One region of the Janthinobacterium sp. 1L-D-8-B-C4 genome, then DNA from elsewhere that is predicted to be linked to it. Evidence: predicted binding sites of a transcription regulator. Region 1 holds the regulator's gene; each other region holds the start of a gene.
What was found. The regulator LexA, encoded in region 1, represses DNA repair genes until DNA is damaged. The targets are predictions, from matches to a motif close to ACTGTATNNNNATACAGT.
Positions count from the first base shown of each region.

Region 2: a site for LexA is predicted at 4,765-4,782, ahead of imuA (translesion DNA synthesis-associated protein ImuA). Genes of this name have one in related genera too.
Region 3: a site for LexA is predicted at 4,520-4,537, ahead of AC0Z42_RS19260 (VRR-NUC domain-containing protein). Genes of this name have one in related genera too.

Region 1 is NZ_JBXAVX010000006.1:312,745-322,911, forward strand. It holds gene AC0Z42_RS13510 (SPOR domain-containing protein) at 1-288, shown strand, start outside; gene AC0Z42_RS13515 (CvpA family protein) at 308-796, shown strand; gene purF (amidophosphoribosyltransferase) at 834-2,357, shown strand; gene AC0Z42_RS13525 (cystathionine gamma-synthase family protein) at 2,466-3,707, shown strand; gene lexA (transcriptional repressor LexA) at 3,774-4,412, opposite strand; gene rpsF (30S ribosomal protein S6) at 4,689-5,078, shown strand; gene priB (primosomal replication protein N) at 5,096-5,395, shown strand; gene rpsR (30S ribosomal protein S18) at 5,422-5,712, shown strand; gene rplI (50S ribosomal protein L9) at 5,740-6,195, shown strand; gene AC0Z42_RS13555 (replicative DNA helicase) at 6,332-7,717, shown strand; gene AC0Z42_RS13560 (DUF47 domain-containing protein) at 7,810-8,436, shown strand; gene AC0Z42_RS13565 (anion permease) at 8,479-9,489, shown strand; gene AC0Z42_RS13570 (hypothetical protein) at 9,537-9,782, opposite strand; gene AC0Z42_RS13575 (hypothetical protein) at 9,835-10,005, opposite strand; gene AC0Z42_RS13580 (MBL fold metallo-hydrolase) at 10,085-10,167, opposite strand, start outside.
Region 2 is NZ_JBXAVX010000006.1:136,772-146,938, reverse strand. It holds gene AC0Z42_RS12810 (glutathione S-transferase family protein) at 1-268, shown strand, start outside; gene AC0Z42_RS12805 (hypothetical protein) at 291-641, shown strand; gene AC0Z42_RS12800 (hypothetical protein) at 720-1,529, shown strand; gene AC0Z42_RS12795 (alpha/beta hydrolase family protein) at 1,540-2,313, opposite strand; gene AC0Z42_RS12790 (Y-family DNA polymerase) at 2,609-4,105, opposite strand; gene imuA (translesion DNA synthesis-associated protein ImuA) at 4,035-4,745, opposite strand; gene AC0Z42_RS12780 (putative Na+/H+ antiporter) at 4,962-6,227, shown strand; gene AC0Z42_RS12775 (extracellular catalytic domain type 1 short-chain-length polyhydroxyalkanoate depolymerase) at 6,230-7,375, opposite strand; gene AC0Z42_RS12770 (PRC-barrel domain-containing protein) at 7,556-8,203, shown strand; gene hrpA (ATP-dependent RNA helicase HrpA) at 8,331-10,167, opposite strand, start outside.
Region 3 is NZ_JBXAVX010000011.1:141,953-152,119, forward strand. It holds gene AC0Z42_RS19235 (ATP-binding protein) at 1-1,522, shown strand, start outside; gene AC0Z42_RS19240 (hypothetical protein) at 1,524-1,727, shown strand; gene phaP (TIGR01841 family phasin) at 1,834-2,442, shown strand; gene AC0Z42_RS19250 (helix-turn-helix transcriptional regulator) at 2,537-3,178, opposite strand; gene AC0Z42_RS19255 (MFS transporter) at 3,175-4,398, opposite strand; gene AC0Z42_RS19260 (VRR-NUC domain-containing protein) at 4,581-6,248, shown strand; gene AC0Z42_RS19265 (ATP-dependent DNA helicase) at 6,224-8,521, shown strand; gene AC0Z42_RS19270 (LytR/AlgR family response regulator transcription factor) at 8,502-9,230, opposite strand; gene AC0Z42_RS19275 (sensor histidine kinase) at 9,242-10,167, opposite strand, start outside.

The DNA.
Region 1 (10,167 bases):
GCCAAAGCGGAAGCCAAGCCGGTTGCCAAAATGGAGGAAAAATCGTCCGATAACGATGGCGGCCGCTTCGTTGTGCAGGTCGCCGCGCTGGCAACGCAGGACAAGGTCGATGAACTGCAGGCGAAGTTGCGCGACGCGGGCATCAATTCCTATACGCAAAAAGTGTCCAGCGCCGGTGGCCAGCGCATCCGCGTGCGCGTGGGGCCGTTCGGCAGCCGCGACGAGGCGGAAAAGACGCGCGCCAAATTGCAAAAGCTGGGCCTGGGCGGCAGCCTGGTGCCAGCATGATGCCAGTGGGCCAGGCGGCGTGACGATTTTCGATTATCTGGTGTTGTTCGTGCTGGCCACTTCGGTGCTGATCAGCATGATGCGCGGCCTGATCAAGGAAATCCTGTCGCTGGTGAGCTGGGTGGTGGCGTTTGTCGCAGCCAACGCCTACGGCGCGACCCTGGCGAAATTCCTGCCGGCCGTGATTCCTGGCGAGGCCGTGCGCCTGCTGCTGGCCTTCGTGATTCTGTTTATCGGCGTACGCATCCTGATGGGCTTGCTTGGCATGACGATCGATGCGCTGGTCAAGGTAACCGGGCTGAGCCTGGCCGACCGGATGCTGGGCAGCCTGTTCGGCGCGGCGCGGGGGCTTGTAATTGTGCTGACCACCGTCATCTTGTGCGGCATGACCTCGATTCCGCAACAGCCGTTCTGGAAGAACGCCTTGCTCAGTCCGTTTGCGGAGCAGGGTGCGCGCATCATCAAGCCTTATCTGCCTGCCGCCTACGCGCAGCATGTGAAATTTTGATCTTTTTAAATCAGTAGCACAGTTACAGGAGCACACCATGTGTGGCATCGTCGGCGTCGTTTCCCATCAACCTGTCAATCAATTGCTCTATGATGCGTTGTTGCTCTTGCAACATCGTGGTCAGGACGCGGCAGGGATTGCGACCAATCACAGCAGTATGTTTTCCATGCACAAGGCCAATGGCCTGGTGCGCGACGTCTTCCGTACGCGTAACATGCGTTCGCTGCAAGGCAATTCCGGCATCGGCCACTGCCGCTACCCTACCGCCGGTTCGTCGAGCGAAGAAGAAGCGCAACCGTTTTACGTGAATGCGCCGTTCGGCATTACCCTCGCGCACAATGGCAACCTGACCAACTGGGAACAGCTGAAACAGGAGATGTTCAAGAACGACCGCCGCCACATCAATACCGATTCCGACTCGGAAGTGCTGCTGAACGTGCTGGCCCATGAAATCCATCAGGCCACCAGCGGCCTGGTGCTCGATCCTGAGGCGATCTTCAAGGCCGTGACCGTGCTGAACCGCCGCGTCAAGGGTGGTTATGCGGCCGTCGCGCAGATCGCCGGCGTGGGCTTGCTGGCCTTCCGCGATCCGCACGGCATCCGTCCTTTGTGCCTGGGCATCAACGAAAGCGAGCAGGGCACCGAATACCTGATCGCCTCCGAATCGGTGGCACTGGAAGGCATGGGCTTCCGTTTCGTGCGCGATATCGCGCCGGGCGAAGCGGTCTTCATCGATGCTGACAAAAAACTGCACAGCCAGCAATGCGCCGACAACGCCAGCCTGAACCCATGCGTGTTCGAATTCGTCTACCTGGCGCGTCCCGATTCCGTCATTGACGGTGCCTCGGTGTACGCCACGCGCCTGAAAATGGGCGAATACCTGGCCGAAAAGATCCGCCGCGAACTGCCCGAAGGCGGCATCGACGTGGTCATGCCGATTCCCGACTCGTCGCGTCCGGCCGCCATCCAGCTGGCCCTGGCGCTGAACATCGAGTACCGCGAAGGCTTCATCAAGAACCGCTATATCGGCCGTACGTTCATCATGCCGGGCCAGGCGGCGCGCAAGAAGTCGGTGCGCCAGAAGCTCAACGCGATTCCGTCCGAATTCAAGGACAAGGTCGTACTGCTGGTCGACGACTCCATCGTGCGCGGCACCACCAGCCGCGAAATCGTGCAGATGGCGCGCGAAGCCGGCGCCCGCAAGGTGATCTTCGCTTCGGCCGCACCACCGGTGATCTACCCGAACGTCTACGGCATCGACATGCCGACGCGCGATGAGCTGATCGCCTATGGCCGCACCACCGAAGAAGTGTGCCGCGAAATCACCGCCGATTACCTGGTCTACCAGGATATCGACGACCTGAAGCAGGCGATTGCCGACGTCAACCCGGCCCTGACCAACTTCGAAGCGTCGTGCTTTGACGGCGTCTACGTGACCGGCGACGTCTCGCAGGACTACCTGGACCGCCTGGAATATGCGCGCCACAATCCGAAGGCGGCAGCGCCCGAAGACACGCCGCGTTCCCAGCTGAACCTGAACCTGGCGACTACCGAAGCATAAGTAACCTGCCCGGCCTGCGCCGGGCTTTTTTTGGGGTCAGACCTTCAGGTCTGACCCCGGCATTTGCCTTGGGGTTGCGCGGCAAATCGAATATCCGGAATTTCATCGATGACCACCAAAAAAACCTACGGCTTTACCACCACCATCCTGCATAACGACCGCCGCAAGGGCATCGAGCACGGCTCGCTGCACAAGCCCGTGCATACTTCGGTTGCTTTCGGCTACAGTGACGCGCGCCAGCTGGCGTCCGTGTTCCAGGGCAAGGAGCCGGGCTTTCGCTACGGCCGCCAGGGCAACCCGACCGTCTCCGCACTGGAAGACAAGGTCAACCAGATGGAAGACGGTGTGGCCACCTTGTGCTTTGCCACCGGCATGGGTGCCATCGGTGCCGTTGTGCAATCCTTGCTGCGCGCCGGCGACCATGTGGTGTCGTCGGCCTTTTTGTTCGGCAATACCAACAGCCTGTGGCAGACGGTGACGGGGCAGGGCATCGGCGTGTCATTCGTCGACGCCACCGAAGTGGCTAACGTGGCCGCCGCCATCACGCCGCAAACGCGCATCGTGTTCGTTGAAACCATCGCCAACCCGCGTACGCAGATCGCCGACCTGGCAAAGATTGGCGAGCTGTGCCGCGAGAAAGGCATCCTGTATATCGTCGACAACACCATGACCACGCCCTACCTGTTCCGCCCGAAAGCGGTGGGCGCCGGCCTGGTGATCAATGCGCTGACCAAGTCGATCGGCGGCCACGGCAATGCGCTTGGGGGCAGCCTGACCGATACCGGTGTGTTCGACTGGACGCAGTACCCGAATATTTTCGAGAACTACAAAAAGGCGGCGCCGAAACAATGGGGCATTGCGCAGATCCGCGCCAAGGCCTTGCGCGACTTCGGTGCCTCGCTGGGGCCGGAAGCGGCGCATCATATTGCCGTGGGCGCCGAAACCATGGCCTTGCGCATGGACCGCACCTGCTCGAACGCGCTGGCGCTCGCTACCATGCTGCAAGCCGATCCGCGCGTGGCGGCCGTGCATTACCCGGGCCTGGCGTCGCACCCGCAGCACGCGCTGGCGTCCGAGTTGTTCCGCAGCTACGGTTCGCTGTTCAGTTTTGAATTGAAAGACGGCATCGACTGCTTCGATTTCCTCAATCGCCTGAACCTGGCGATACCGGCCAGCAACCTGGGCGACACGCGCACCCTGGTGATACCGGTCGCCCATACGATCTTCTACGAGATGGGTGCAGAACGCCGCGCCAGCATGGGCATTGCCGAGTCGCTGATCCGCGTTTCCGTCGGTATCGAGGATGAAGCCGACCTGCTCGATGATTTCAAGAGCGCGCTGGACGCGTAAACGCCTTCGGCAATAAAAAGGGCCGCAACAGCATTGCTGTGGCGGCCCTTTTTCACGTGCAGCAGTTTAATGCCAGCTGCGCATCAGGCCGACTGCCAGGCCTTCCAGGGCAAACTCGTCTTCCGGCGTCACGGTAATGACCTTGAAGTCGGGGTTTTCCGGGAACAGTTCGATCAGGGTGCCGGTTTTCTTGTAGCGCTTGACGGTGACTTCATCGCCGATGCGGGCTACGACGATCTGGCCGTTCTTGGCACTGTCGACTTTTTTTACGGCCAGCAGGTCGCCGTCCATGATGCCGGCGTCGCGCATCGACCAGCCGCGCACTTTCAGCAAAAAGTCGGGCTTGGCCGAAAACAGGGCCGGATCGACGTTGTAGCTCGCTTCCAGGTTTTCCTGCGCCAGGATGGGCGAACCGGCGGCCACGCGGCCGATCAGCGGCAGCGACATCAGCAGCGCGGCAGGCACCTTCGGCAGCGCCGGCTCGGCAAGCGAGGCGCCGATCAGGCGGATGCCGCGCGAGGTGCCCGGCGAAATCTCGATGGCGCCCTTGCGGGCCAGGGCCTGCAAATGCTCTTCGGCTGCATTGGCCGATTTGAAACCCAATTCATTGGCGATTTCGGCGCGGGTCGGAGGAAAACCCGTGTTTTCAATCGCGTCCTTGATCAGGTTCAGGATTTGTTCTTGTCGTGCTGTCAGCTTGATCATGGATGGTGGGTGCATAGTGAAATGCTGTCTATATGAACAGTCTGTATTTTTGTACAGTATCGCCGACTATGCAAGCGACTTTCGGCATTTTCGGCCGATTTCGATGGAAAAAGTCGCGCGCGAAGCAAAAATGCTGCGCTGGCGGGCGTTGCAGGCGCTGCATGGCAAGCAATGGTTGAACGGATTGCAAAAGGCGGTTATAATCTTCGGCTGACCTTCCCACACCCGTCTTGACGCCGGGGTGGGCGATTATCAATCCGACCTGAAGGAGTTTGCATGCGTCATTATGAAATAGTCTTTATCGTCCATCCGGACCAGAGCGAGCAAGTGCCCGCGATGATCGAACGCTACAAAGCCAGCGTAACCACCCGCGGCGGTTCGGTTCACCGCGTGGAAGATTGGGGCCGCCGTCAAATGGCTTACTCGATCCAGAAACTGCCTAAAGCACACTACATCTGCCTGAACATCGAATGCGACAACGAGACCCTGGTCGAGTTGGAAACAGCATTCAAATTCAATGATGCCGTGTTGCGTCACCTGACCGTTAAAATGAAGAAAGCTGAAACAGCTCCTTCGCCGATGATGAAATCGGTACAACGCGAAGATGCGGCCAAAAGCCACCGCACCGAAGCACCAGCAGCCGCTCCAGCCGCAGCAGCAGCCTGATTGACCAGGATCGTGCGCTGAACCAGTTACAAGTTACCGCCATCATTGCCGAGCGCGAAATATTGCGCTATACCCCGGCAGGGTTGCCGATCGTGAATGCAGTATTGCAGCACAGTTCGCAGCAGATGGAAGCCGGTATCGCCCGTTTGACCGAGTTTGAACTTGCCGCGCTTGCCGCTGGCGAAATCTCAGGCCGGTTCAGTCAGGCAAGCTTGGGCGGGGTGTATCAGTTCACGGGTTTCCTGGCCAGGAAAAGCCGCAACAGCAAGAGTTTGGTGTTTCACATCATTGATTTTAGTGCAGTCAGTTCTGACTAGCGCAATTTTAGATACAGGAGCCTAGAATGGCATTCGGTAAAAAGTTCGACAAAAACAAGCTCAAGCTTAAAGAAAAACGCAAACAGCAAAACCCACTGTTCAAACGCAAGAAGTTCTGCCGCTTCACCGCAGCACACGTTGAACAAGTTGACTACAAAGACGTTGACACGCTGAAAGACTTCGTCCAAGAAAACGGCAAGATCATGCCAGCACGCCTGACCGGTACCAAAGCGCACTACCAGCGCCAAGTTGACACCGCAATCAAGCGCGCTCGCTTCCTCGCGCTGCTGCCATACACCGATTTGCACCACGCTTAATCGGTCAGATATTCCTGGAGAAGAACTATGCAAATCATTCTGTTAGAAAAAGTTGTTAACGTCGGTAACCTCGGCGAAGTCGTCAAAGTCAAAGACGGTTACGCACGTAACTTCCTGATCCCGCAACGCCTGGCCCGTCGTGCTACCGCTACGGCGATCGCCGAATTCGAAGTCAAGCGCGCTGAACTGGAAAAAGCTGCTGCCGCCAAACTGGCTGCATCGCAAGCCCAGGGCGAAAAACTGAGCGGCCTGACCGTTCAAGTTGCTCAAAAAGCTGGCGTCGATGGCCGTCTGTTCGGTTCTGTCACCAACTTCGACATCGCTGAAGCGCTGACCAAGCAAGGTTTCGCTGTTGAAAAAGCACAAGTACGCATGCCTACCGGCCCGCTGAAAGTTGTTGGCGAGCACAACGTTTCGGTTGCCCTGCACACCGACGTGGTAGTGGAAGTGGTGATCGCTGTGGTACCAGACGCAAACGCGTAAATCGTTTGCAGGCCTCGGCCTGCAGCATTGCCGCAATTGGAAAAGCCGGGTTCGCCCGGCTTTTTTGTGGCCTTTTTTTCCGTCATTTTCAGCCCTTTATTTTTGCCCGCACGCCGAAGCGGGTATAATTCGCGCCATGAACGCCCCCTCAGATCCACAACTGGATTCCCTCCGCATACCGCCGCATTCGATCGAAGCAGAACAGTCCGTCATTGGTGGTCTGCTGCGCGATAATGCCGCGTATGACCGCATTGCCGATTTCATGCATGCGGATGATTTCTATCGCTATGACCATCGCATCATCTTCGAGCAAATCGTCAAGATGGTGAACGCCTCGAAGCCGGCCGATGTCATTACTGTTTTTGAAACCCTGACCCAGCTCGGCAAGGCCGAGGATGTGGGCGGACTCGCTTACCTGAACGCGATGGCGCAAAACACGCCGTCGGCAGCCAATATCCGCCGTTACGCCGAGATCGTGCGCGACCGCGGCGTGCTGCGCAAGTTGATCACCGTGGCCGACGATATCTCGGGCACTGCGTTCAGCCCGCAAGGCAAGGAAGTCAAGCAGATGCTTGACGAAGCCGAATCGAAGATCTTTGCGATTGCCGAAGAAGGCGCGCGCGGCGCGCAGGGCTGGACCGCGATCCAGCCCTTGCTGACGCAAGTGGTCGAGCGCATCGACGAGCTCTACAGCCGTGACAACCAGAGTGAAATCACCGGCGTGCCGACCGGTTTTATCGACCTCGACCGCATGACCTCCGGCCTGCAGCCGGGCGACCTGGTGATCGTCGCCGGCCGCCCGTCGATGGGCAAGACCGCGTTTTCCGTCAATATCGGCGAGAACGTGGCGATCGACAGCGGCTTGCCGGTGGCGGTGTTCTCGATGGAGATGGGCGGCGCCCAGCTGGCCATGCGTATGCTGGGCTCGGTCGGGCAGCTCGACCAGCACCGCCTGCGCACCGGCCGCCTGAACGACGAAGACTGGCCGCGCCTCACCAACGCGATCCAGAAGATGAACGACGCCCAGTTGTACATCGACGAAACGCCGGCGCTGAACTCGATCGAGTTGCGCGCGCGTTCGCGCCGCCTGTCGCGCCAGTGCGGCAAGCTCGGCCTGATCATCGTCGACTATTTGCAGCTGATGTCGGCCAATTCCCCCGGCGACAACCGTGCCACCGAGATTTCCGAGATTTCACGTGGCCTGAAAGGCTTGGCGAAAGAACTCGGTTGCCCGGTGATTGCGCTGTCCCAGCTGAACCGCTCGCTGGAACAACGTCCCAACAAGCGTCCGGTGATGTCGGACTTGCGCGAATCGGGCGCTATCGAGCAGGATGCCGACGTGATCCTGTTCATTTACCGCGACGAGGTGTACAACCCCGACTCGCCCGACAAGGGCACGGCCGAGATCATTATCGGCAAACAGCGTAACGGGCCAATCGGCAGCATCCGCCTCACTTTCATGGGGCAGTACACCAAATTTGGCAATTACAGTGGTGGCCTGGCGCTTTACCAAGGCGACTAACACAGCAGCACTGGCATTCCATCGGCCGCCCCCACTCACCGGGGCGGCTTTCTGTAGTAAATAACACGACTCAATGCTTAACGGAGAATGACATGTTTGGACGCTTGATGCCCACTGAGGGCAAGTTTTTTGAATTGTTTAACCAGCACGCGGAACTGTGCGTCAAGGGCGCAAAAGAGATGCTCGGCCTGATGACCAATTTCGACGACCTGGAAAACCGCGTGCATGCCATCGAGAGCATCGAGAAACAGGCCGACAAGGTAACCTACGCTACGGTTGAAATGCTGCACAAGACCTTCATCACGCCGATCGATCGCGATGACATCCATCAACTGATCACGCGCCAGGACGACATCCTCGACCTGCTGGAAGACGCGGCCCAGACCGTTTCCCTGTACGACCTGAAAGCTGTTACGCCGGAAGCCAAGCGCCTGGCCGAACTGGTGCTGGCCTGTACCGAGAAGGTGCGCGACGCCGTCGCCCTGCTGCACAATATGGACAACTCGCGCAAGATCGTCGCCATCTGCGAAGAGATCGACCGCCTGGAGTCGGACGCCGACCACGTGATGCGCGCCGCCATGTCCAAATTGTTCCGCGACGAACCGGACGTGCGCAACCTGATCAAGATGAAAGCGATCTACGAGCTTCTGGAAACCGTGACCGACCGTTGCGAAGATGTGTCCAATATTATCGAAGGCATCATCGTCGAAAACGCGTAAGCGTTGGGCCTGTCCTGAACCAGAATCGAAAAGAACATACCAATGACCATACAAATCAGCATTTACGTGCTAGGCCTGTTGATCGCCCTGGCACTGCTGTTTGACTTCATGAACGGCTTCCACGATGCCGCCAACGCGATCGCCACGGTGGTCTCGACGGGCGTATTGAAACCGCAGACCGCGGTTGCCATGGCTGCCACCTTCAATTTTGTCGCCATTTTCGTGTTTCACCAGCTGACCGTGGCCGCCACGGTGGGCAAGGGCACCATTGACCCGACAGTTATCGACCAGTACGTGATCTTTGGCGCGCTGATGGGCGCCATCTTCTGGAACCTGTTTACGTGGTACTACGGGATTCCTTCGTCGTCCTCGCACGCGCTGATCGGCGGCCTGGTCGGCGCGGCTGTCGCCAAGTCCGGCACCGGCGCGCTGGTTGCCGCCGGCCTGTGGAAAACCGTCGCCTTTATCGTGATCGCCCCGGTGCTGGGCTTTGTGTTCGGCTCGATCATGATGCTGATCGTGTCGTGGATTTTCGTGCGTTCCACACCGCGCAAGGTCGACAAATGGTTCCGCCGTTTGCAACTGGCCTCGGCCGCTGCCTACAGCCTGGGCCACGGCGGCAATGACGCGCAAAAAACCATCGGCATTATCTGGATGCTCTTGATCGCCGCCGGTCACTCCAACGCGGCGGACGCGATGCCGCCACTGTGGGTGATCATCTCGTGCTACACGGCGATCAGCTTCGGCACCCTGTTCGGTGGCTGGCGCATCGTCAAGACCATGGGCCAGAAGATCACCAAATTGAAACCGGTGGGCGGCTTCTGCGCCGAAACCGGTGGCGCCATCACCCTGTTCGTGTCGACCGCGCTGGGCATCCCGGTGTCGACCACGCACACCATCACCGGCGCCATCGTCGGCGTCGGTTCGGCGCAGAAAATGTCGGCCGTGCGCTGGGGCGTGGCGGGCAATATCGTCTGGGCCTGGATCTTCACGATTCCTGCTTCGGCTTTTGTTGCCGCAGTGGCCTGGTGGATCGGCCACCATATCATGTGATGAAGTACCGTCGCGTTTGAAAAGGGAGCCGTGCAGGCTCCCTTTTTTCATGGCTCGCTCTTTGCCTGTTTTGCCTGCCGGCGCGCATACCCGATGCACAGCAGCACCATCAACACCAGGAACACGAACGGCGAGGCACCCATTACGGCAAACGTGGCGCCATAGCCGCAAGCGCCTTCCGAGGCGCTGCCGAACCAGGAGCAGGGCATCAGTTCGAGCGCCATAAAGGCGAGCAGGGCGGTCGCCAGCGCAGAGAGCAGTGCCAGGCCGGCAATCGTCAGCAGGTTTTTCATGGGGAAGTGTCAAATGAAACAGGCGCCGCGGCGCCTGTCTGGTGGTCGGGAATTACTGGCCGCGCGGGCCCTTGTCGCCACCTTGATGCTCCTTCAGGCCGTCATTCTGGCGGATCGCGCCTTTGTCCTGCTCGGCCTGCTGGCGGCTTTTGTTCGCTTCATGCTGGGCTTGCTGATCTTCGCGCTGCTGCTGTTCGCGCGCTTTCTCGCTTTGCTGGGTCATGGTGCTCTCCTTGAATGATGAAGTTCCATGATGCACTTTTTTGCCAGGCGATACTGTTCGTTATCCAACACACACGGGCTTAAGCCAGCTCAACCGTCATGCCCTCGGTGGCCAGGAACACCTGCAACGGCCCCAGCCGGCCGGCAAAACGCGCCATCACGT
Region 2 (10,167 bases), 180 kb from region 1:
GTCCGAGCAGGCGTTGAAACGTTTCCGCGAGGAAGCTGAAAGATTGCTCAACGTAATGGAAAAGCAGCTGGCCGCCGCGCCCTACCTGGCCGGCAGCGAGTATACGATTGCCGATATCGCCGCCTACCCGTGGGTGCGCGCCGCCGAAGAGCGCCTCAAGGGTGCGCTGGGCGCCCGGCTTGAAGCGAGCCCCGCGCTGCAGCGCTGGCTGACCCTGGTGGGCGAACGCCCGGCCGTACAGCGCGGCATGGCGCTGCCCAAAGTCTGATTGATTGGTGTATGCTGACACTATGAACAATGATACCGACATCCAGCTCAGCGGCCCTTTCAAGGCCACCGACGGCTCCGGCCGTGCCCACGACATCAAGGCCATCCGCATCTTCGACGAAGGCTACGGCATTATCGACGTCTATGTCGATTTTTCCGCCCCGCTCGAAGCGGGTGCCTACAAGGACAAGACCCTGGTCGGCCATATCCTGGCGCGCCTGCGCAGCCTCGGCTACGTCGGCCCCGACTTCGGCCATGGCGACCTGGGCCTGCAAGACAAGAAACTGATCGTGCTTGAAGCACCGGAAGAGTTCTCCGCCTTTGCCGCCAGCAAGGGCTGGAAGGATCTGTCGGCCGAATTCGACGACGAGTAATCCGTTTCCCACTCCACTGCGCCGCACCCGCTTTTTGCCGGTGCGGCGTTTTTCATCACGCCATCACTATTGATCCCCATGCTCCAGTTCTTCCAGCGTCTCTGCGCTTTGCCCGTCTTGTTACTATTATTATCAGGCTGCCAGCAAGCCGATATGGCCAAGACCATGGATGAAGTTGTGCCCATGCAAGACAAGCAACTAGCCATGCATTACAGCGAACTGCTGCGTGAAAAAAAGCTCGAACTGATCGGCAACGCGATTGACCCCGGCAGCAATGGCGAGGCTGTCACCAACAAACTGCCCGAGCTGAGCGAGATTTTTCCTGATGGCGAACCCAAGTCCATCAAAGTGATCGGCTATCATCGCTTCGAGCAGCCGGGTGCTCCGCAACTTCTCAATATCAGCCTGGAGTATGAATTTTCCGACAGATGGATACTCAGCACCATCATGCTGAAAAGATATGGCAACAATGTCACCGTCACGGATGTGGGCGTGATACCGCAAACGACATCGCTGGAACAGCAGGCTGACTTCAGCTTGCACGACAAGTCAGTACCCCACTATCTGATGCTGTGCATGGTGGCAGCCATCGCGCTGCTGACACTGTCCGCGCTGGTGCTGTGCCTGCGCAGCAAACTGCGTGGCAGGAAATGGCCGTGGCTGCTGTTCATTATCGTCGGCTTCGGCAAACTGGTGCTCAACTGGGGCACCGGACAATGGCTGTTCATGCCGTTTTCCGTGCAATTATTCAGTGTAGGCGCGCAAAGCGGCCTCTATATGCCCTGGTTATTTACCGTCGCCTTGCCAGTGGGCGCGATCGTGTTCCTTCTCTACAGAAAAAGGCTGCTCGCGCCGGCCAGCGAGGCCGCCGTACCAGCAAGCGAGTGACCCTGCTACCTCATGCCGCAGGCGCGGCCTGCAGATAGCGCGCGCTCCAGGCCGCGATTACGTTGGCAACATACGCAGCATCATCGCGCCCGGTCAGCAGATGATCGGCATCGTCGAGCGAGACAAAGCTTTTCGGGTGTTTCGCGGCCGTGAAAATATCCATCGCGTTCGACAGGCTGACGGTGGTGTCGTTCGGCGCGTGCATCACCATCAGCGCACGGCGCAGGCCGGCGATGCATTCCTTCAGGCTGTGGCTGCCCGCATCGTCGACGAATTGCTGGCGGATGCGAAACGGCCGCCCTTGCAGTTGCACCAGCGCCTCGCCATCGGCAGCGATCTGCTCCAGGTGCGCACTGAACATGCGCGTCACGTAGGCAGGCGTGCTCGGTGCTGCCAGGGTGACGATGGCGGTCGCTTCCGGCACTTGCGCGGCGGCCGCCAGCACGGCCGCCCCGCCCAGGCTATGACCGATCAGCAATTGCGGCGCAGCATGCTTTGCGCGCAAGAAATCGGCGGCGGCCACCAGGTCGTCGACGTTCGAGGAAAAATTGGTGGCGGCAAATTCGCCTTCGCTGGCGCCCAGTCCCGTGAAATCAAAGCGCAGCACGGCGATGCCATGTTCGCTCAAGCCTTGCGCAATGCGCCGCGCCGCCAGCACATCCTTGCCGCAGGTAAAACAGTGGGCAAACAGCGCATAAGCGCGGATCGCGCCATCGGGCGCATCGAGCCGCGCCGCCAGCAGATGGCCATGCGCGCCAGGAAAGTCTTGCCGGGTGGATTTCATAAAGTGTTGATCAAAAGCTGCCGGACATGCCGGGCGATGGAGCATTGTAACGCTGCTGGAGCAAGCATGTTTCTAACCACAAGCACGCCCGCAAAACGTATTGAAACCCAGTCGCCTGCACAGGCATCTCGGGCCAAGCGGGCCTGAAAAACGTCGAGGGCAAGGCGCAGCGACGAAGACAGTACGACGAGTACGGCGAGGAGCTGCAACGCCGCCATCGGCGTTTTCTCAGGCGCGCGTCTCCGGCCAGCTGTTTTCAAGCCTTTACTACACCTTGCTCTTAGTGATATGCAATTCAACTGAACAAGCCATGCAAAAACCAGCGCGGCGCTTCTTCCGCATTGCCTGCAATGCGTTCGCGATAAACCCAGTAATGGGCGTGATCGAGCCCTTCGGCAATAAAATAATCGCGCGCCTGCGACTGCCCCCACCAGCCGGCCTCGATGCGTTCGGCCACCGACACCATGCGCAAGGGCGAGCCATAAAATGGCCGGTGTTCGCGCATCAAGAGGGCGATGGGCTGGGCCAGCAGCCAGCCCGGCCGGGGCATGCCGGGCAGGCCCGGCGGCAAGTCGGGCACGGCGCTTTTGGCGGGGACTCGGGCGGGCACGGGCAGCCAGCGGTTGGCCGCTTCGGGCCGGTAGTCGGCTTGCGGCATGGCCTGCAGCACATTCTCCACGCCCAGGCGCGCCACCAGCAATTGCATCAGGCGCTGGCGTTCCTGCGGCGTGCCGCCCGGCTCGGGAAACAGGCTCTCGCTGGGCGGCGCCATCGCCTGCACTTGCGGCGCAGACAAACGCAAGCCGATCACGGGCGCGTCGAGCGTCACTTGCGCCAGCCGCTCGCGCAGCAAGCGCACCAGGTGTTCATCGCGCCAGACCGCCTCGCCCAGCGCCAGCACCAGCACGGTCGGCGGTTTTGCCACCCTGCCCCGTTCGTGTATCAGCAGCAATTCGATGCGTTCGACGGCCAGTTGATGCGCACATAGCCAGCCTGTCATTTGCTGCAGCAAGCGGCGCGCGCCGAACAGCAGCGCGTCGGCGTGCTCGACCCGGTCGAACAGTTCCAGCGCGGCGCAAAAGCTCGGCGGCGCGGCGATCCAGACGAACAATTCGGTGCCGTGGCCGTGGGCGTCGTCGAGCATATCGAGCAAGGGCCGGCCGCAGCGGCGCTGCAGGCCAGGACGTGGCAAACGGCGCAGCTGCCCCAGCGTGTGGCAGCCGATGCCGTCGAACCAGTCCAGATTAGCGCGCGCCGGCGGCAGCAAGGCGCAGGGCAAACGGTCAAGCTGGCGCACCAGGCTGGCCATGCCCAGCGCGCGCCCTGATGTTGCGCCCGCCTTTGCAAGCCCTTGCGCCAGCAGCCAGGCGCCGCGCGCTGTCGGCGCGCACGACAGCACAGCCGTATAGCCAAGTGCGCGCAAACTGGCCTCGATTTGCCGGCACAGCGCGCGCACGCCACCGAACAGGCGCAGGCTGGCGCCGGCGTCAACCAGCAAGGTGGCTTCTTCGGCACTGGCCACCTGCGGCGAATATTGCAGCAGCGCCAGCGCCACCTCCTGCAGCGCCTGCGCTTCCAGTTCCGATGAGCGTGCATGCACGCGCGCCTGCGGCGCCAGCATCAGGACGCCGGCGCGGCGCATGCCCGGCTTGACGCCGGCTGCGCGCGCCAGCGGCGACAGGGCAATCACTTGCTCCTGCTCCAGCACCACGCACAAGGTGTCAGCCGACCAGTTCGGCAAGAACACGTCGAGCGGGAGCCGGGGCAGGCAGAGGCCGATCCAGAGGCGCATGACGCTGCAGTAAAGAAGGAGGTTGCAAGGGCAGGAACAGCGGCGCATCGCGCTGCGGTCCCCGGCGTTTGATAAAGCCGATATCGATGCCGCCGGCGGCCGGCCGTACCGACAGGCGCAGCGGCGCCGGCGAAGCATCCTGCGCGCCATGCAGCGGGCGCAGCATGAAAAACAGGGTGTTACCGCCCTGCGCCGCCAGGTGCAAGCGGCGCAGGCTCTCGGCGCGCACCTGGCTTTGCCAGAACAGCAGTGCGCCGCAACTGCCGCTGCGCAAGATGTTTTCCGCCGCCCATAAGGCATCCTTGCTGCTGGCGCTGCGCAGCCACAGCAGTTGCGACGGGTGCAATCCTTGCGCTGCCAGCGCCAGCGCCTGCGGCGGATGGGGCGGCTGCAGCAGCACGATGGGCAAGCCCGGCAATTGCGCCAGCGCCGGCGCCAGCAGCCGCAATTCGCCGCTGCCGGCCTGCTGCACCAGCAGGTCGACCAGGCTGCCGGTGGGCCAGCCGCCGCCCGGCAGCTGCGCCGACAAGGCGGCAAAGCCCGTGTCGATGCAGCGCACCGCGCCCTGTCCCAGCTGCGAGGCGCGCCACAAGGACGGATGCAAGGCTTCCGGCGAGGCCATCAGTTCGGAATGTTGCATGAAAGTACCTAAGTAAAATACTGTATAAATATACAGTACTATTCACAGGCCATTTTGGCAAGGATTATCTGTCTGTCCATGCCCTGCAAGCCGCCGCGCAGGCCGCTTCGCGGTGTCGAAAAACACTGTTATTGCCCACGATTGCTGTACCATGAGCGCTCTCCTTACCGTCCGGTATTGCACCAGGCGGCTTCACATTTATCAAGGAAATCACATTTGAGCACCATACAATTGATCAGCGCCGTCATCTTCGGCCTCGCCCTCGTCCACACCTTTGCCGCCAAGACGTTTGACCTGCTGGCCGACCGCCACCCGCGCCATGCAGGACTGTTCCACCTGCTGGGCGAGGTGGAAGTGGTGTTCGGCTTCTGGGCGTTTATCCTGATTATCGCCATGGCCTTCGTTTCCGGCAGCGACGCGGCGATCAGCTATGCCGAGTCGCGCCATTACACGGAGCCGCTATTCGTCTTTGTCGTCATGGTGGTGGCCGCTTCCCGCCCCGTGCTCGACGCCGTGCAGCGCCTGTTGAAAGGCGTGGCGCGCGCCCTGCCGTTGCGTACCGAGCTGGCGCTGGCGTGGCTGGGCCTGGCGCTGGTGCCGCTGACCGGTTCCCTGATTACCGAGCCGGCCGCCATGACCCTGGCCGCGCTGATGCTGGCGCCGCAAATCTTTCGCCAAGGCATACCCGAATGGCTGAAATATGGCGCCCTGGGCGTGCTGTTCGTCAACGTCTCCATCGGCGGCACGCTGACCTCGTATGCGGCGCCGCCGGTGCTGATGGTGGCCACCACCTGGAACTGGGACAGCGCCTTCATGGCCAGCCACTTCGGCTGGAAAGCGGCGATTGCCGTGCTGGTCAACGCCACCGGCGCCTGCCTGTTGTTGCGCAAGTATTTGCACAGCAATACGTCCGACATCAAACCGAAACCGGGCGCCGTCGAGCCGCCAAAAGTGCCGCTGGCCATCAGCCTGGTGCACCTGGCCGTGCTGGCCGGCGTGGTGGCGCTGGCCCATCATCCGGTCTTGTTCCTGGGACTGTTTTTATTCTTCCTCGGCTTCGTGCAGGCGTATGAACGCTACCAAAACCCCTTGATCCTGAAGGAAGGCCTGCTGGTCGGCTTCTTTCTGGCCGGGCTGGTGGTATTGGGCGGCATGCAGCAATGGTGGTTGCAGCCGATTGTGTCGAGCCTGAAACCGCTGGCGCTGTTCTTCGGCGCGCTGGGCCTGACAGCGATTACCGACAATGCCGCCCTGACTTACCTCGGCTCGCTGATCGCCGGCATCAGTGCGGAAGCCAAATACATGCTGATGGCGGGCGCGGTCGCCGGCGGCGGCCTGACCGTGATCGCCAATGCGCCGAACCCGGCCGGCGTGGCGCTGTTGCGGCGCGGCTTCGACAGTGAATCGATCGGCGCGCTGGGCCTCCTGGCCGGTGCCCTGCCGCCGACCATGGTGGCGGCACTGGCCTTCCTGCTGCTGTAGGTCTACAAGCGCCGCTGGTGGCGCGCAAAAAAGTCCAGCAGCAGCTTGCTGGCGTCCGGCCCCGCTTTGGCATTGAATGGCAGGCTGGCGTCGCCACCGCTCCAGGCATGCTCCAGCTGTTCGATCTGCGCCACGCGCAGCAGCAACTGCGTTCCCACCTGATAATCATGCAGCGCGTAGCCATGCGCGGGATTGCGGCTGCCCGCCGTACCCGGTGGCCAGCGTTCGGCCGTGACCTGCGTCGTGGCCGGCATGCGATTCAGGCGGATGCTCTGGCGCACCAGCTGAGTCTGGTTAATCGGCCGCACCACATTGTCCTGCTGGCCCTGGATCAGGATGGTCGGCAGGCCCGGAAACAGCGGCTGGCGCGCCAGCACTTCGTCGATGGCGCTGTCGACCCGCATCGCCGCGCCATGCTGCATCACATGCATGGCGCCGATCAGGCTGTGGCCGGCGCCGAACACAGGCCCCGAATGCAGGCCGACGGCGGCAAACAGCTGCGGATGGTTCAGCGCCACGATATGGGCCATGCCGGCGCCGGCGGAAATGCCGCAGATATAAATGCGCGTGCGGTCGACAGGGTAACGCGCGGCCACCTGCGCGATGGCGCCGACGATCAGGCCGACGTCGCCGCCACCATCCTGGGTCAGCTTTTCATACCATTTCCAGCAGCGCCGCGCATGCGAGCGCAGCGACTGCTGCGGGTACAGCACCGCATAACCCTTGCGCTCGGCCAAGCGATTCATGCGCGTACCTTCGGCAAACTGCGTGGCGCTCTGCTCGCAGCCGTGCAGCATCACCAGCAGCGGCCGGCCTCGCGTGCGCATGGCAACATTGGGCGCCTTGTCGGGCAGATACAGATAATACGGCAGGCGCCGGCCCGGCAACTGCCCGGGCTCCCCCAGCGGCGCGTAGTGCGACGCCAGCCATTTTCCCGGCGCGGGTGCGGCCCGCTTGCGCACGCGCGGCGGCGCCAGGGGTGCTGCTGCGGTGGCGGTGGCGGCCTTGGCCGGTTTGCGCCGTGGCTTGGAAGCAGGCTTGGCCACAGGCGGGCCGAACAGCACCTTGGCCAGCCTGGTGGCCGTGCGCTGCTGCGTCTTGCCGACACGCAGCAAGCCGCGAAGCCATGTGGTAGCGGGTTTAACCATGATGGCACAGCCTCCTGATTCGATACCATAGAGTACCGCACTTGCCGCACGACACCGTAGGATCCTCAGCTTTTAAAAGTTCCCCTGACACAATTGAGCTAGCTCAAACGCCGCCAAGTCACCATGCTTAATCTGGATGCTCACCGCGCACTTCCATCCACTTCAACTGGAGAAAAAACCATGAGCTATCTGGACCGCGACATGCTGGGCATGTATCGCAACGACACCGGCCCCGGGCCGGCACTGATGGGTGCCGATACCCTGATCGGCGACGATGTCTACAACCACAGCGAAGAGCAACTGGGCGACATCAAGGAAATCATGCTCGACATGCGCAGCGGCCGGATCGCCTATGCCGTGCTGTCCTTTGGCGGCGTGCTGACCCTGGGCGAAAAGCTGTTTGCCGTGCCTTGGGAAAAGCTGACCCTGGACACCATCAACAAGCGCTTCATGCTGGACGTGGACAAGGAACAACTGAAAAACGCCCCCGGTTTCGACAAGGACAACTGGCCCGACATGGCCAGCGACGCCTGGAATGACCAGATGAACCAGTTCTACGGCACCACCTCGCGCTATGGCATGGGCGACATGAGCAACATGGGCAATATGGGCAACCTGGGCGGCAGTCGCATGTCATCAGGCAGCGACCTGCGCGGCGGCGCCAGCCTGCAATCGGGCACGGGCGGCAGCATGAGCGGCTCGTCGATGTCTGGCTCGTCGATGAGCGGCAGCCGGGCCGGGACCGGGACCGGGACCGGTAGTCTCCAGGATGACCTGGGCTCACGCTCGTCGCTCAGCGATGACGATGAGATGAACCGGCGCAGTTGATCAAGCCACAGGGGTAGCGTAGGTCGGATTAGGCGCAAAGCGCCGTAATCCGACACCACCGTGACGTCAACAATGTTGTCGGATTACGCGAGGCGGAGCCTCGCTAATCCGACCTACGCGACGTCGTCTATCGCTGCATCGACTCCCATACTTTCTGCAGGCGCTTGGCCGACACCGGCATCGGTGTCCTCAGTTCCTGCGCAAACAGCGACACGCGCAGTTCTTCCAGCATCCAGCGGAAATCGACCAGTTTCGGGTCGGTATTCTTGCCGGCCTGGCGGTCTTTCGCCTGGCGCAGATACGGTGCGGCGGCCGATTGCCATTCGGCCATGAGCTTGGTGTCGCGGGCGGGGTCGGCGCGCAGTTTTTCCAGGCGCACATTGATCGCTTTTAAATAGCGGGGAAAATGCGACAGCTGCGTGTACTCGTTTTCCGTCAGGAAACGCTTGTGCACCAGGCCTTGCAATTGCGCCTGGATATCGGCCGCCGCCGGCGCCGCGATATTCTGCAGGCGCTTGGGCAGGCCATGGTATTCCGTCAGCACTTGCGACAGCAAACGGGCGATTTCATTGACCAGCAAGACCAGGCGCGACTTGCCCTCTGCCTGGCGCTTGGCAAACGAGGCGGCGTCCAGCGGCAGCGGGTCTTGCAGGCAGGCGATGTCGATCGCCTTGTTGATGATCTGTTCGCGCAATTCTTCCTGCGAGCCCAGGGCCATGAACTGCATGCCCATCTGCTGCAGGCCGGGAATGCTTTTCTCGACGAACTTGATCTGCTCCTTCATCTGCAAGGCGAACAGCCGGCGCAGGCCCACCTTGTGCGTGCGCGCGGCAACAGTCGGGTCATCGAACACCTCCAGGTCGCAATGCGTACCCTTGTCGACCAGCGCCGGAAAGCCGATCAGGGTCAGCTTGCCCTGCACGATTTCCAGCAGCTCGGGCAGTTCGCCAAAGGTCCAGCCCGTCAAACCCATATGCTGGGCGACGCTATTGCCCGCTGCAGGTGCAGCCGTACCCTTGGCCGGCGCGCCCCCCTTGGCTGGCGCCGCCTGCGCCTGCGACTGCAAGCGCGCGGCAACCTGGCTGCCGGCCACTTTGGCGCCTGGCGTACCGGTGCCGGAGACTCCCGACACCTCGGCCAGTTTCTGGAAACTCTGGCGCGCCTGGCCGCCGAATTCGGCCTGCAAGGTAGCCAGGTTGCGGCCCATGTCGAGTTGCCGGCCATGCTCGTCGATCACCTTGAAATTCATGAAGTGATGGGCAGGCAGGGTTTCCGGCTTGAAGTCGGTAGTCAGCACATTGATGGTGATCTGGGTGCGGATGTCCAGGATGATGGCGTCTATCAGATCGCCGCGGCCAAACACGCCCGCCTCGTGCACGCGCTCGCAGAATTTGGCTGCGTAATCGGGCAGCGGCACGCAGTGGCGGCGCAGCTTTTGCGGCAGGGATTTGAGCAGCAGATGCACTTTTTCCTTCAGCATGCCCGGCACCAGCCATTCGCAGCGCTCGCGCGGCAGCTGGTTCAGCGCATACAGCGGCACCGATAACGTCACGCCATCGCGCAGGCTGCCCGGCTCGAAGTGATACGTGAGCCCCATTTCCAGGCCCGTCACCGACATGGTTTTCGGGAACAGGTCGGTGGTCACGCCTGCCGCCTCATGGCGCATCAGCTCTTCGCGGTTCAGGTACAACAGCTTCGGATTCTCGCGCGTGGCCTCCTTGTGCCACTTCTCGAAACCGGCGCCATTGCAGATGTCCGCCGGCAGCAGCTGGTCATAAAAGGCGGCGATCAGTTCATCGTCGACCAGCACGTCCAGCCGGCGCGATTTGTGTTCGAGGTTTTCAATGTCCTTGATCAGCTTGTGGTTGTGCGCAAAGAACGGCGCGCGCGTGTCGAAGTCGCCGCCCACCAGCGCGTCGCGAATAAAGATTTCGCGCGCTTCCGGCAGGTTGAAATTGCCGTAA
Region 3 (10,167 bases), on a different contig from region 1:
CGACGGCCACGCCATCGCCTGTGAAATCCGGCTGATGCGCCTGTCGGTGCCGGGCCGCCAGTTGGTGCATGCGCGCATTATCGACCTGACCGAACGCAACCTGGCCGAAGCGCTGCGCGCGGGCCAGAACGCGCTGCTGGAAATGATCGCCAAGGGTGCGCCGCTGGTGCCGACGCTCGATCGCCTGCTGCTGCTGATCGAAGCCCAGTCGCGCGGCGTGTATTGCTCCGTCATGCTGCTCGATGAAGACGGCCGGCGCATGCACAGCGTGGCCGGCCCCAGCCTGCCGCGCGAGTACCTGGAGCTGCTCGACGGGGTGGAGATCGGCGCCGGCGTCGGCTCCTGCGGCACCGCCATGTTCCTCGGCGAGGCGGTGGTCGTCAGCGACATCGAGCACGATCCCCTGTGGGCGCCCTACTGCGGCATGGCCGCCGCATTCGGCCTGCGCGCCTGCTGGTCGCAGCCGATCTTCGGCCCGGACGACAAGGTACTGGGTTCGTTCGCCATGTATTACCGAGAGGTGCGCAGCCCCGTGCCGCAGGAACTGGTACTGATCGATGTTGCCGCCGACCTGGCCGGCATCGCGATCGCCCGCATGCGCCACGAACAGGAATTGCAGCGCCACCGGGTCCACCTGGAAGACCTGGTGGCCCGGCGCACGGCCGCGCTGACACTGGCCAATGAACAATCGGAACAGGTCAACCGGGAACTGGCGGCCGCCCTCGAACACCTGTCGATTACCCAGCATGAACTGGTGCGGCGCGACAAGCTGGCCGCCCTCGGCGCGCTGGTGGCCGGCATTGCGCATGAACTCAATACGCCGATCGGCAACGGCCTGGTGGTGGCCACCACCATGGCCGAACGCACGCAGGCCCTGCAAGCGGGCCTGCAGGACGGCTTGCGCCGCTCGGAGCTGGAAGCCTACCTGGCACAGGCCGGCGAAGCGGACGCCATCGTGCTGCGCAACCTGCAGCGCGCGGCCGACCTGGTGTCGAGCTTCAAGCAGATCGCCGTCGACCGCGCCAGTTCGCAGCGCCGCCACTTCCTGCTGCGCCAGTTCATCGCCGAACTGATGCTGCCGCTGTCGGCCACGCTGAAGGGCGCCGGCCACATGCTGGCGCAGGATGTGGCGCCGGAGCTGGCGATGGACAGCTACCCCGGGCCGCTGGGCCAGGTGCTGAGCAACCTGGTGGAAAACTGCGTGCGCCACGCCTTCGAAGGACGCAGCGGCGGCGCCATCGGCATCACGGCGCGCGCCAGCCCTGACGGCGAAATGATCAGCATCGCAATTGCCGACAATGGCGCGGGAATTGCCGCCGGCGACCTGGCGCGCATCTACGACCCTTTCTTTACCACCCGGCTCGGTTCGGGCGGTTCGGGCCTGGGCCTGCATGTGGCGCACAATATCGTCACCGGCGTGCTTGGCGGCCATATCGATGTCGCCAGCAGCGCAGCCGGCACCACCTTTACGCTGCACCTGCCGGCTGTCGCGCCGCAGGCCGGCCCTGTCGCTGGAGAATGAAATGAGCACGATGAAGCACCTGATCGCGGCAGGCCTGCTGGCGGCCTGCACGGTGGCCACGGCCGCGCCGGCACCCTGGTACAAATGGCGCAGCAAGGTCGACGGCACCTTGTCGTGCGCCCAGTCGACCCTGGGTTTCGGCTGGGAACGGGCCTCGGGACCGTACAAAGATAGCCGTTGCGAAAAACCGGCGCTTGTTAAATAATGGGTGCATAACAACACGGGGCAACCGGCTTGACAACAAGCGATGGCAATGCAGTGCCGAAGAGTATTGGAAGATAAAACGTATCTATTCAAACCGAGGAGACCACATGTTTACCAATCCCGAACAATTCGCATCGGCCACCAAGGCCCTGTTTGAATTCCAGCTGATGACCTTCAATACCCTCACCACCAAGGCGGTGCAGGGCGTGGAGCAGGTGCTGGCATTGAACATGGCCACCGCCAGAGCCGGCGTCGAAGACAGTATCGCGGCCGGCAAGGAAATCAGCCAGGCCAAGGATCCGAAAGCGGCCATGGCAGCCGCCGCCGCACAGCTGCAACCGGGTGTGGCAGGCGCCAAGGCCTACAAGCAGCAGCTCGATGACATCATCAAGGATATCCACACCGAGTTCACCACCGCCGCCGAAGCCCACGTGGCCGAAGCGAAAAGCAATCTGAGCGCACTGATCTACGACGTGACGAAAAACGTGCCGCCCGGCTCGGAAAACGCCGTCGCCATCGTCAAGGCCGCCATCGACAACGCCTTTCTCGGCTACGAGCAAGTCACCAAGGCCACCAAACAGGCCGTGAAAACCGTGGAAGAACAGATCGCCAAGGCCTCGGCGCAGGTAGCGCAGGCGTCGGACAAGGCAACGGCAGGCGTACAGGAAGCGGCTGAAAAAGTGGCGCCGAAAGCGGCCAAGGCAGCAAAGAAATAAGCGTAGGTCGGATTAGCGGCGAAGCCGCGTAATCCGACAACATCGTTGACCATGACCGTGGTGTTGTCGGATTACGCGCAAGCGCTAATCCGACCTACGCCACCCTTACCGGGGTTATGCGGTACACACACCTTCTTCCCCCCTCCAGCAGATACTCGCTGCGCTCCACCGTGCAATCGTCGCCGAGCACGCGCTGGAAGACCGCTAGTTCCGAGCGGCAGAATTTCTGGCACGACGTCGCCGCCGCGCAGATCGGGCAATGGTTTTCCACCAGCAGCACGCTGCCGTCCGGCTGCGGTTCGGCATCGGCCATATAGCCTTCGCCATCGCGGGCGACGGCCAGGCTGGCCACGCGGTCCGACAACTGCGCGGCGTCATCGATTAACGCGCGATACGCCGCCTCGCTACTCGCTTCACGCGCGGCGATCAGCTTGTCCATGCCTTCGTCGCCGAACAGCTGTTGCACCTGGGTGATCAGTTCCAGGGTCAGGTCGGCGTGGCGGTCGGGAAAGCGCGCATGGCCGGCGTCCGTCAGCGACCAGCGCCGCGACGGCCGGCCCACCTTGTCGGCCACGTCCTCGAACGCCACCAGGCCCTTGCCATGCGCCGCTTCGAGCTGGCGCCGCGCCCCCATCGAGGTGATATCGAGCAAGGCCGCCAGTTGCTGCGCCGTCTGCGGGCCGCGCATTTTCAGCAGGAACAGCGTCTGCTCCGAGGTAGCCACGGTGACACTCATGCGGCCGCCTTCAGCTGCGGCGCATCGGTGGCATTTAGGTGACGGCGCCAGCGGTTCATGCGCCAGGCCGACCAGGCCGCGCACAGGGCGCCTACGATCAGCACCAGCCGCGTGTCGATCAGGATCAGCAGCGAGCCGCCCAGCGCAACGACGATATTGGCGATGCAGAAGGTGGTCGACAGCAAGCCCATCACGGCGCCCTGGCCGTGGGCGCTGAAGCGCTCGGCGCACCAGCCCTGGACCACCGTGTTGTACAGCGCGTTCGGGATGCCGAACAGGACGATGGCGGCTATGCCGACCCAGATATTGCCGACTGCCAGTACCAGGATGGCCAGCGCGATACCGCAGCCATACCAGCCTGCGCGCTGCAAGGGCGCATGGCGGCTGGGTCCGCCCGCCAGCAGCGAAGTAATCGTCATGGTGCCGCACAGGCCCACATTGACCCAGGCAATCGCCTGCGCGTTGTAGTGGGCCGTCTCGACCAGCCACAGCGGATAAAACTCATAGAAACTGGCCACGCCGCAAGTCAATGCCAGTTGCACGATGAACAGCGTGCGCAATTCCTCGTGGCGCAGCAGGTTGAGCGAATGGCGGTCGCGCGCCACCTGCCACCATGAGGTGGTCAGCAGCGACGGCGTTTCGCGCGGCAAGCCGATGGCCACCAGCACGGCCACCAGCATCAGTGCGCCGGCGGCAATCCAGAACGGTACCGTCACGCCCCACACCAAGGTGGCGCCGGCCAGGATCGGCCCCACCAGCCAGCCCAGATAAAAGGCGCCGTTCAGCCACGACATGGCGCGCAGGCGCAGCGGCCCTTGCAACTGGTCGGCCAGCATGGCGCGCGCCACGGCGCCATTGCCTTCGAGCAGGCCGGTAATAAAGCGCGCGACGATAAACAACGGATAGGACTGGATCACCAGAGCCCAGGCCGTGATCGCATGGCCGATGGCGGCGCCGACAGCGGTGCGCATCAGCAGGGGGCGGCGGCCATAGCGGTCCGACAGCGGCCCCAGCAAAGCTGAACCGATCAGCAGGCCCAGCGGATTGATGGTCAGCGCCAGGCCGAACAGCAGCTTGGACGGCAGGCCCATGAAGTTGTTGAAGGCGTTCGGTGCTTCGGCGGCGAACAGCGGCGGCAATATTGGATACGGCAAGGACGCGCCGATGGTCGACAGCAGGGCCAGCATGCAGGCGGCGGTGATCAGGATAGCATTTTTCATACGCCAGAATATACGGCCCTCCCGACAATAAGTAAACATTTTTGATTATTTATAATGACTGGCGCAACGCCGGTGCTGCGCGGTACGGAAAACGCTGGGCAAGCAGGCCGCCAGGGTTTAAACTGTATATAAACACAGTAAAACCATATCTAAGTAACATCAAAGAGCCTGCCTGCCCCACCATGTTGAGAGTCCTGGACAATCCCTTGTACTATCTGGAAAACTTCCAGGGCGTGCTGAACTGGATCAGCGAGCGCTATGCCGATCTGCTGAGCGAGGAAGAAACGCAGTTCATCGCGCAGTTCGCGCCCCTGCCGCAAGCATCGCGCGCGCTGTTCGTGCGGCTGGTGATGCGCAAGGGTTGTCTGTTTCGCGCCAGCAAGCTCAACTATGCCGAGATCGGCGACACGCGCGCAGCCGCCCTGCCCCTGCTGGCCGCCGGCTGGGTGGTGGCGGACCCGGCCATCGATATCGACACCCTGTTCGAGCTGCTGCTGAAACCCGAACTGCAGCAGGTGTTCTGCATGGCCGGGCCCTTGAAAACCGCGCGCAAGACGGAACAGCTGGCAGCACTGCGCGAGCAGCATGCCGGCGAACAGCCGTTTTCCGCCTGGTATCCGGCCTCGAACGATGTGCTCTACAGCATCTGCAACCAGCCCCTGTGCGACCGGCTGCGCCTGATTTACTTCGGCAATTATCACCAGGACTGGTCGGAATTCGTGCTGTCCGACCTGGGCGTGTATCAATATGAAAAAGTCGAGTTTTCACTCGCTTCGCGTGGCTTTCGCACGCGCCAGGATATTGCCCACTATGAAGTACTGCACCAGTGCCGCGAGCGCTTCAACGACGAGGCTGCGCCCGCACCTGCCGACGAAGTGCTGCAGGAACTGGCCGCGCTGGCCTGTGACCCCGGCAACGCCTGGCTGGCCAGCCGCCGCGACAAGCTGCAATTCCAGATCGCCCAGCAGCTGGAAAAATCGCAGGACTGGCCCGCCGCCTACCGCGCCTATGCCGATTGCCGCTATCCGGGCGCGCGCGGACGGGCCATACGCGTACTGGAAAAAGATGAACAGCCGGGCGCCGCCTACGAGCGCCTGACGATCGCCCTGCAGGCGCCGGAAAGCGAAGCCGAGCGCCAGTTGCTGCTGCGCATGGCGCCCCGCTTGCGGCGCAAACTGGGCCACGCGAAACAGGCGGCCACGCCAGCGGCGCCGGTCGAGCGCATCGATCTGCTGCTGCCCTTCCCGCAAGAAAGCTGCCATGTGGAAGGCGTGGTGCAGCAGCACCTGATGCAGGACGACGCGCCGGTCTATTACGTGGAAAACACGCTGATCAATTCCCTGTTTGGCCTGCTTTGCTGGCATGCCATTTTCAAGGCGATACCGGGCGCCTTTTTCCACCCGTTCCACCGTGGCCCGGCCGACCTGCACAGCGCCGACTTCCATGCGCGCCGCCTCGACGACTTTACGGCCTGCCTGGGGCAGCTCGACAATGGCGACTACCGCGCCAGCATGCGCGCCACATACGACGCCAAGCACGGCATCGTGTCGCCATTCGTCAGCTGGCAGGTGTTTGATGGCGAGCTGCTGGAACTGGCGCTGGCCTGCATTCCGGCCGCGCACCTGAAAAAGGCGTTTGAACGCATCTTGCTCGACATTAAAAGCAACCGCACGGGCTTTCCCGACCTGATCCAGTTCTGGCCGGCCGAACAGCGCTACCGCATGATCGAAGTAAAGGGACCGGGCGACCGCCTGCAGGACAACCAGCAGCGCTGGATCGCTTATTGCGCCCAGCATGCGATGCCGGTTTCCGTGTGCTATCTGCAATGGTCGCAGGCGGTGGCGGCGTGAAAAAATACACCATTGCCGTACGCGCGCTGTGCGAGTTTACCGCCAAGGTGGGCGACCTGGACCTGCGCTTTACGCCCTCGCCCACGGCGCAGGAAGGCATCGCCGGCCACGCCACCGTCACAGGGCGGCGCGACGACGATTACCAGCGTGAAATCAGCCTGGCCGGCGACTTCGGTCCGCTGCATGTGCGCGGCCGCGCCGACGGCTACGATCCGGCCCGGCGCCAGCTGGAAGAAATCAAGACCTACCGCGGCGACCTTTCCATCATGCCGGCCAACCACCGGCAGCTGCACTGGGCGCAGGCGCGCATCTATGGCCATTTGCTGTGTCAGCAACTGAACCTGCCGATGCTGCGCGTGGCGCTGGTGTATTTCGATATTGCCAGCCAGAAGGAAACCATTTTGCATGAAGAGTGCACCAGCGAAGCGCTGCGCCTCTTCTTCGAGCAGCATTGCACCTTGTTCCTGGAGTGGGCCGAGCAGGAACTGGCGCACCGCGACAGCCGCGACCGGCAACTGACGGCGATGGCGTTTCCCCATGCCGGCTTTCGCCCGGGCCAGCGCCAGCTGGCCGAAGCCATGTACAAGGCCAGCAACCGCGGCTGCTGCCTGCTGGCGCAAGCGCCGACCGGCATCGGCAAGACCGTCGGCAGCCTGTTTCCGATGCTGAAAGCCACGGCAGCGCATGGCCTCGACAAGCTGTTTTTCCTGGCCGCCAAGGTGCCGGGCCGGCAGATGGCGCTCGACGCCTGCGCCATCCTGAAAAACAGCGCGCCGTTGCTGCCGCTGCGGGTGCTGGAGCTGAGCGCGAAAACCAGCGCCTGCGAGCATCCGGACAAGGCCTGCCATGGCGACTCGTGCCCATTGGCGCGCGGCTTCTACGACCGGCTGCCGCTGGCGCGCGAAGTGGCGCTGGCCAGCGGCCTGATACTCGACAAGGAAGCGGTGCGCGCCATCGCCCTGCAGCAAGGCGTGTGCCCCTACTACCTGGGCATGGAACTGGCGCGCTGGAGCGATGTCGTGATCGGCGACTACAACTATTATTTCGACCTCAGCGCCATGCTGTACGGCATGACCCTGGCGCACGACTGGAAGGTCAATGTGCTGGTCGACGAAGCGCACAATATGGTGTCGCGCGCGCGCGGCATGTACACTGCCGAACTCGAACACATCCAGCTGAAAGGCCTGCGCAAGTTCGCGCCCGAGCCCTTGAAAAAGCCGCTGGACCGGCTCAACCGCCAGTGGAACGCCCTGTTCAAGGAGCAAACCGACGACTACCTGGTGCATGCCGCCTTGCCGGAAAAATTCTTCGGCGCGCTGCAGGGCTTAGCCACCGCCATCGGCGACCATATGGCCGAGCATGCGGCCTCGCTGGACGAAGACTTGCAGCGCTTTTATTTCGACGTGCTGCTGATCAACCGTCTGGCAGAAAGCTTTGGCGACCATTCCCTGTTCGATGTGAGCAAGACGGCGACTGGCTCGACCATCTGCATCCGCAATATCGTGCCGGCGCCCTTCCTCAAGCCGCGCTTCGAGGCCAGCCACAGCACGGCACTGTTTTCCGCTACCTTGAGCCCCTGGAATTACTACAACGATACGCTCGGCATGCCGCCCGGCACGGCCTGGGTCGACGTCGAGTCGCCGTTCCTGGCCGAGCAGCTGGCCGTGCGCGTGGCCGACAATATTTCCACGCGCTACCAGCACCGCGCCGCATCCCTGTTGCCCATCGTCCAGCTGATGGCCACGCAATATGCGGCAGCACCGGGCAACTACCTGGCGTTTTTCAGCAGCTTCGACTACATGGAAAAAACCGCCACCCTGTTTGCTCAGCACTTTCCCCAAGTTCCCATCTGGCAGCAACCGCGCCGCATGGACGACGCGGCGCGCACGCAGTTCCTGGGCCGCTTCGGTCTGGAAACACGCGGCATCGGCTTTGCCGTGCTCGGCGGCGCCTTTGGCGAAGGCATCGACTTGCCCGGCGCGCGCCTGATCGGCGCCTTTATCGCCACCCTGGGCCTGCCGCAGATCAACCCGGTCAACGAACAGATACGCCAGCGCATGGGCGACATCTTTGGCGCCGGCTACGATTACACGTATCTGTATCCCGGCATGCAAAAGGTGGTGCAGGCGGCCGGCCGCGTGATTCGCACGCAAACCGACAAGGGCGTGGTCTACCTGATCGACGACCGCTTTGCGCGGCCCGAAGTACGCCAGTTGCTGCCCACCTGGTGGGACGTTCAGCTGACAGACAAGCTCAACCGACCAGCAGCCTGAGTTTTTGATAGCCTGACTTACTCACGGGAATGCGCGTGCCGTCGCGCAGGATCGCCACATGGCTGTCTCTCGTGGCCGGTTCGATGCGGCTGATGCCATCGATATTGAGCAGATACGACCTGTGCACGCGCATAAACTTTTCCGGGTCGAGCTGGGCTTCCAGCTCGCTCAGGCGCTGGCTTTTCAGCCAGCATCTGCCATCGGCGCAGATGCTGACGTAGTCGTCCTGCGCTTCGACATAAGCGATGCTGGCCACCGGTATCACATGTACCGTGGCGCCATCGCGTATCAACACGCGCGACAGGGGCGCGGCGCGCGTGGCGGCCTGGTGCACCACCGTTTGCAAGGCAGCAGCCGGCATGCGATGTGCGCGCGCATGGGCCAGCGCCTGTTCGAAGCGCTGCTCGCTGTACGGTTTCAGCAAATAATCAAGGGCATGGCATTCGAAGGCCTTCAGCGCGTACTGGTCGTAGGCGGTGACAAACACCAGCCGGGTTTTCGCGCCGATCAGCTCGGCCACTTCGAAGCCGTCCAGGCGCGGCATCTGTATGTCGAGAAACACCAGCTCCGGCGCCAGTTCGGCGATGGCCTTCACGACTTCAAAGCCATTGGCGCATTCGGCCACGATCTCGATATCGTCATGGCGCGCCAGGTATTCGCGCAACACGGCGCGCGCCAGCATTTCATCGTCGACGATGGCTACCCGCATCTTGCCTTGCATTATTCCTCCTCTGTGGCACCGGTCTGTGCCGGCATGGATATGCTCACCTCAAAACCGCCGTCCTGGCGCGCCCAGTGCACACTGGCTTCGTGGCCGTAGGCGCCCAGCAGGCGCTGGCGCACGTTGTCGAGCCCGACACCATTGCCGCGCGGCGACAGTTGCTCCTGGTCGACCGGATTATTCACCTGTATCCGCAGCAGGCTGCCCGTGCGCCGCACGGTGATCGCGATCACGCCTCCCTCGGTCAGGCCGCAGATACCATGCTTGACGGCATTTTCCACCAGCGGCTGTATCAGCATGGGCGGCAACAAACAGTCCAGCGCTGCCTCGTCGATGGTTTCTTCCACCTGCAGGCGCTGGCCGAAGCGCACTTGCTCGATTGCCAGGAAATGGCGGATCTGCACCAGCTCCTGCGCCACGCTGATGTGCTTGTGCGCTTCCAGGCTCAGGCTTTGCCGGAAAAAGCTGGCCAGCTCCACCGTCATGGTGCGGGCGCCCGCCGGATCGATCGAGGTCAGCGCACTGATCGAATTCAAGCTGTTGAACAGGAAGTGTGGATCGATCTGCGTGCGCAGCATGCGCAGCTGGGCTTGCTGCGCCGACAGCCGCGCTTCCAGCCCGCGCTGCTCGGCAGTCCTGGCGCGCACGAATTCAAGCAGCAGATAATGCACGGCGCCAGCCAGGCAGTACAGCAGCACGCCGAGGCCAAAAAACAGCACCACCAGATTCTGGCTCAGTGGCACGCCCAGCCATGGCAGTTCGATCAGCAGGCTGAGGCTATTGATGAATTGCAGCAAGGTCGCCCACAGCAAGCCCGCAAACAGAGCCGCCACCAGCATTACGCCGAGGATGGCCCCAGGGTGGCGGCGATTGAGCGGATAGGCGCGGCACAGGTAAAAAGTGGAAAACCCCGTGCCGATGGCGT